2 linked regions of the Anaerocolumna chitinilytica genome follow. Each later gene encodes a partner of the first gene's protein in a complex. Links are inferred from orthologs where the notes say so. Each region holds a gene or a part of one and is shown in the gene's direction. Other genes may lie near its edges. The genes, in order: holB and dnaX.

Region 1 (3,114 bases):
GATCTATCTGGAGGTGGAGGATGGACTACGCCTGGAGAGAGCTCTGCTGCGGGAAAAGACTCAGAAGAAACCGAAATATGCAGAGCTTTGCAGAAGATTTTTGGCAGATGAGGAAGACTTTAAAGAAGAAAATCTGAAGGCTCTTGGGATTATAAAGAGATACGACAATACAGACAGAGAACTATGTCTGGCAGAAATCCTAAAGGATATCAGGTTAAATATGGGAATTTAAAATTCTTCTATATATTTTTTTCCGGTTATGCTATAATGGAAACTGGAATTAGCATATGCAAAAACTTAAGGCACGGGTGAAAGGAAGAGAGAAGGAGAGGGAAGTATGGACATAAAAGTAAATCAAATGCAACCTGTTAATCAAACCCAACCCACTGCACCTTTGCCGGAAGCAGACGGTTCTTTTAAATTTACCCTAATCAGCAATATTGAGGAACAGGGACTAAAAGAACGGCTGAACCTGATGATGGAAGAAATCACTCAGCAGGGTAAGAAACTGGGAAAGCATATGGATGTCCGGGATATGAGAAAGTACCGGCAGCTAATCAAAGATTTTATGAATGAAGTGGTGAATCGTTCTCACAAGTTCAGCAGAGAGAACTTTCTGGACAGGAGAGGCCGGCACCGTGTATATGGTATGATAAAGCTCATCGATCAGAATTTGGACGAGTTAGCCCTAGAACTAATAAAAGATGAGAAAGACACCATTGCCATATTAAATAAAATAGATGAAATTAAGGGATTACTTTTAGATATACTTGCATAACGAAGGGACGGTAGGAAATGGCTGGATTTGGACAGATAATTGGTCATGAACAGATGAAGGAACATCTAAAGACTGCCATCAGGACGGAAACAGTCTCTCATGCCTATATCTTCTCCGGTGAAGAGGGGATGGGCAAGAAAACCTTAGCCTGGGCCTTTGCAAAAGGCATCCAGTGTGAGAATAGGGAACAGGACGGAGACGGCTGCGGTCATTGTAAATCCTGTCTGCAGGCAGAATCAAAAAATCACCCGGATATTATTTATGTGACTCACGAAAAGGCAAGTCTCGGGGTGGATGATATCAGAAATCAACTGAATAATGATGTTCTGATAAAACCCTATAGCAGCAGCCGTAAAATATATATTATTGAAGATGGGGAGAAGATGACAGAGCAGGCTCAGAATGCTTTGCTAAAGACTTTGGAGAATCCTCCCTCTTATGCGGTTATTATTCTTCTTACCAATAACATCAATGCATTTCTTCCTACGATTCTTTCAAGATGTGTTATTCTGAAATTAAATCCGGTAGGTGAAGAAGACATCAAAACATTTTTGATGCAAGTCTATAAAACACCCGATTACCAGGCAGAGCTTAGTGCGGTATTCGCCCAGGGAAACATAGGCAGGGCAATCTCCTATGCGTCCAGTGAGAATTTTGCGGCTATGAAGGACAAGGTTCTTCATCTGTTAAGGTATATAGATCAGATGGAATTATATGAACTGATTGACGGACTTAAGGATTTATCAGGGCAAAAGGAAAATATAGACGAGTATCTGGATCTTATTACATTATGGTATCGTGACATCTTAATGTTTAAGGTTACAAAGGATATTAATCTTTTATTATATAAGGGTGAATACTCTGAAATACAACGTCAGGCCAGTAAGAGAAGTTATGAAGGCCTGGAAGAGGTTATTAAGGCAGTGGAGAAAGCAAAGGTTCGCCTTAATGCCAATGTAAATTTTGACATTGTAATGGAACTTATGTTTCTTACCATAAAAGAAAACTAAGGAAAGAGGAAAGGTTATTTTATGACGACGGTAATAGGAGTTCGTTTTAGAAGAGCCGGTAAGATTTATTTTTTTGATCCTGCCGGATATGAGATAAATCAAGGCGATAATGTAATTGTCGAAACAGCAAGAGGCGTTGAATACGGTCATGTGGTAATAGGGCCAAGGGACGTAGAAGAGAACAAAATTATTCAGCCTCTAAAGCCGGTAATCAGAACCGCCACACCGGAAGACGATGAGATAGAAATTAAGAATAAAGTGAAAGAAAAGGAAGCTTTCCAGATCTGCCTGGAAAAGATTAAGAAGCATGAACTGGAAATGAAGCTCATTGATTCAGAGTATACTTTTGATAACAACAAAGTATTATTTTATTTCACTGCAGACGGAAGAATTGACTTTAGGGAACTTGTAAAGGATTTGGCAAGTGTTTTTAAGACCCGAATCGAGTTACGCCAGATTGGTGTAAGGGATGAAACAAAGGTAGTGGGAGGCATCGGCATCTGCGGAAGACCTTTATGCTGCCATACACACCTTTCTGAATTTGCACCGGTTTCCATTAAGATGGCAAAGGAACAAAATCTTTCACTGAATCCTACCAAAATATCCGGAGTCTGCGGACGTCTTATGTGCTGCTTAAAACATGAGGAAGAAGCTTATGAGGATTTAAACAGCAAGCTTCCTAATGTCGGAGATATGGTTACTACAAATGACGGCCTTCGAGGTGAAGTTCAGAGTGTAACAGTATTAAAGCAATTGGTTAAGGTTATTGTAACCCTTGAGAACGATGAGAAGGAAGTACGGGAATACAAAGCCTCCACGCTTAAGTTCAATGCGAAAAAGCGTAAAGAAAAAGTTGCTCTGGATGAAGAGCTTCGAGTACTTGAAATGCTTGAAATGAAGGAAGGAAAATCCCATCTGGATGATGTATAACAATGAGAGATGAGAGCAAGACCCCTGATATTACCCAGGAAACAATAGAGAATAAGAACAGGGCTTTAAAAGATAGTCAGGTAAGTCCGGAAACCAAGATAAACGGTGAAAGCTTTTTGCTTCCTGGAGAGAGAATAGATGAGCTGCAGCGAAACGGTTATAAGATTATACAGAACAGTAAGAAATTTTGTTTTGGTATGGATGCAGTACTCCTGTCCGGTTTTGCAAAAGTAAAGGAAGGCGAAAAAGCGCTGGATCTGGGTACCGGTACCGGGATTATACCGATTCTTTTAGAAGCAAAGACAAAAGGAGAGCACTTTACAGGCCTTGAAATACAGGAAGAGAGTGCCGATATGGCAAGGCGAAGTGTGGCTCTAAATAAGCTGGAGCAAAAGA
Region 2 (3,257 bases), 5.5 Mb from region 1 along the record:
GAGATAATAGAAAAGAAGGCGGCAGGATAGAAGAATTTCCTGTTATCAACCCTTCCTTTGTACCGGAACCGGGACTAGATAGTGTAGAAAACAGTCCAAAAGGGGAAGAATGTCCTCACTACAGTGAACCGCTTCCCATTGATAAACCCACAGAGATTGGTGGAAACAGTATAAAGGAATTTTAGGGTTTCCCTGAAGAAAAAGGTGGCAACGGACAGATGTAGGACTGTTACGTCTGTTTACCGTTGCTTTTGAGCTTTTATTATAATACAATGTAAAGAGAGAATGAGAAGGTGAGTAGTCCCAGGAAAGGATGTGGTTATTATATGGAGGGACAGGATAGAAGAAGGGAACTGACGAAGATACTTGAAGAAGCAAAGGATGCAGTCTCCGGTACGGAATTGTCGAAACGGCTGGGTGTCAGCCGCCAGGTAATTGTACAGGATATAGCACTTTTAAGGGCAGTTAACAAGAATATCATTTCAACAACGAAAGGATACCTCATCTATAAACAGGAAAAGCAGAAGGTAAACCGATGTTTTGCCACCAGGCATACCACGGATGAAATTGAAGATGAGCTTAACACGATTGTAGATAACGGTGGAAAAATATTAGATGTTATTGTAATGCATGATCTCTACGGCGAAATATCAGTGGATCTGATTATCAAGAACAGAAAAGAGGTTGCGGACTTTATGGCTAAAGTAAGGTCAAAAAGAACCGTACCTTTAAAGGATTTGACGGGCGGAACTCATTTACATACGGTGGAAGCGGATTCAGAAGAGATACTGGATCAGATTGAGCAGGCATTAAAAGATAAGAACTACCTTGTAAGCAGTACATCCTTTGGGAAAGAATAAGAATACTTTGACAACTATTCTAACCATTGGTAAAATAGATAGGAAGTAAACAAAGTAACATCGCGCGAAAGTGCGGCACACGCAGGCAGAAATATAAAGAGGAAGTGTAAGCATGTCATATACAGCGCTGTACAGAAAATTCCGCCCCACAGATTTTCATGATGTAAAGGGTCAGGATCACATTGTTACCACTCTGAAAAATCAGATAAAATCAGGCCGGATTGGGCATGCCTATTTATTTTGCGGAACTAGAGGAACAGGAAAGACAACTATTGCAAAGATTTTAGGAAAAGCAGTTAATTGCGAACACCCCGTAGACGGAAACCCTTGCAATGAATGCGAGACCTGCCGTTCCATTCAGAACGGAACCTCCATGAATGTAATAGAGATAGATGCTGCCTCCAACAACGGTGTGGATAACATCAGAGAGATTGTAGAGGAAGTTCGATATTCACCGACGGAAGGCCGTTATAAAGTCTATATTATAGACGAGGTTCATATGCTTTCCACCGGAGCTTTCAACGCGTTGCTAAAAACGCTGGAAGAGCCGCCTTCTTATGTAATCTTTATACTGGCAACGACAGAAGCTCAAAAAATACCCATAACCATCCTTTCAAGATGCCAGAGATATGATTTTAAGAGAATAACCATTGATACCATTTCAGACAGGCTGAAAGAACTGCTTCAGGCAGAAGCCGTTGAAGCGGAGGAGAAAGCCATTCGTTATATTGCAAGAATGGGGGACGGGTCCTTAAGAGATGCCCTTAGTCTTTTAGATCAGTGCATTGCATTTTATTACGGTCAGACTCTGACTTATGATAAGGTACTAGAGGTACTGGGAGCAGTAGACATCGAAGTATTTGCAAGGCTTTTAACTGCAATTTCTAAGAATGATGTTAGTCAATGTATGGGTATTCTGGAAGAACTGATTGTAAGCGGCAGAGAACTTACCCAATTTGCGGTAGATTTTACCTGGTATTTAAGGAATCTGCTGTTAGTAAAGACTTCGGAAGATGCCAGTGAAGCGGTTGAAGTCTCTACCGAGAATCTTGCCTTGTTAGAAGAGCAGGCCAGGGAATGGAATACAGATACTCTGATACGATTTATCCGTATCTTTTCCGATTTATCCAATCAGATCCGTTATGCTTCACAAAAGCGAGTGATAGTTGAGGTTGCGCTGATTAAATTATGCCGGCCCCAGATGGAAAAGAGCTATGAGGATATCTTAGAGCGGATAAGACAATTGGAGGCAAAGCTTGAGAATGGCGTTACTATAACGGCAGCAGCGACAGGAAGCGAAGTTCCAAAGGAGACTATAAAAACAGAAGTAATACCTGCAGAACTGCCGAAAGCAGTCTCAGAGGATTTAAAGCTGGTGGCAAAGAATTGGAGTAATATTATCGCCTCAACCAGTGGAATCACGAAGGTTTCCCTGACAAACGCAAGACCAAGTATCGGTAATAATAATGCCCTGCTTTTAGTATTTGCAGATGAATGGGATATGGAAGCCCTTAAAAAGGAAGCACATATGCAGGAACTCAAAAGTGCCATAGCCAGATTCGTTCCAAAGGATGTGGAGGTTTTAACGAAATTGGCATCCACGGATAAGGGTATTACAGAAGAAGCCTTTGATTTGCGAAAGATAATAAAAAATATTGATATAGAATATGAAGATTAAAAGATAAGGAGAAAGAAACATGGCAAAACGCGGAGGATTTCCGGGAGGAGCAATGCCCGGCAATATGAATAATCTGATGAAGCAGGCTCAGAGAATGCAAAAGCAGATGGAAGAAAAGACAAAAGAGATTGAAGAGAAGGAATGGGAAGCTTCTGCCGGCGGCGGAGCAGTAACCGTAAGAGTATCCGGTAAAAAGGAGATATCAGGTGTGGTATTATCCAAAGAGGTAGTTGACCCGGATGATATAGAAATGCTTCAGGATCTTATTATGGCGGCTGCTAACGAAGCTCTTCGTAAGATGGAAGAGGAATCTCAGTCCGTAATGGGTCAGATTACAGGAGGACTTGGAGGACTCGGTGGTTTTCCTTTCTAAGTTTTAACAAATAGAAGAGCTTGTTTAAGTGTGGAAACACATATGAATGAAGTTTACAGGGGCTGTTGTCAAAGGAAGCCCTGCGGGTATGATTTGCTCACACGCCGCAGGGCTTTGTTTTGTAACATCCTCTTGATTTTAAAGAGGAGGCAGAGATGGAACAGCAGACTGATGAGATCAATAAGATTATTCACATAAAATGTACAGAGCAGGAAAAGCAGAAGGTCATTGCTGAATTATCCTCCTATCTTTATGATTACCAATTCAATTTTATTATCGTGGAGGAGCCGTCCCAGGAATAGCGGATTGCTATTTCATAAAGGTTGCCATAAAGCTTGACATGAAC

What was found.
Region 2: holB (region 1) and dnaX share a complex: the UniProt entries of both Bacillus subtilis proteins name them as parts of the DNA clamp loading complex. The link is inferred for Anaerocolumna chitinilytica from one-to-one orthologs.

Annotation. Positions count from the first base shown.
Region 1 is NZ_AP023368.1:5,566,719-5,569,832, reverse strand. Bases 11-2,791 are described here. They hold holB (DNA polymerase III subunit delta'), read left to right. Parts: upstream 11-795; coding sequence 796-1,788; downstream 1,789-2,791. Other genes in these bases: bsdcttw_RS24600 (tRNA1(Val) (adenine(37)-N6)-methyltransferase), read left to right, coding at 2,721-2,791; bsdcttw_RS24605 (PSP1 domain-containing protein), read left to right, coding at 1,810-2,718; bsdcttw_RS24615 (YaaR family protein), read left to right, coding at 338-778; bsdcttw_RS24620 (guanylate kinase), read left to right, coding at 11-232. Outside these bases: more of bsdcttw_RS24620, read left to right, coding at 1-10; more of bsdcttw_RS24600, read left to right, coding at 2,792-3,114. UniProt on the Bacillus subtilis protein: DNA polymerase III is a complex, multichain enzyme responsible for most of the replicative synthesis in bacteria.
Region 2 is NZ_AP023368.1:86,847-90,103, forward strand. The notes cover bases 332-3,255. They hold dnaX (DNA polymerase III subunit gamma/tau), read left to right. Parts: upstream 332-972; coding sequence 973-2,538; downstream 2,539-3,255. Other genes in these bases: bsdcttw_RS00390 (transcription repressor NadR), read left to right, coding at 332-860; bsdcttw_RS00400 (YbaB/EbfC family nucleoid-associated protein), read left to right, coding at 2,558-2,911; bsdcttw_RS00405 (hypothetical protein), read left to right, coding at 3,067-3,213. Outside these bases: bsdcttw_RS00385 (hypothetical protein), read left to right, coding at 1-185; more of bsdcttw_RS00390, read left to right, coding at 327-331. UniProt on the Bacillus subtilis protein: Part of the beta sliding clamp loading complex, which hydrolyzes ATP to load the beta clamp onto primed DNA to form the DNA replication pre-initiation complex.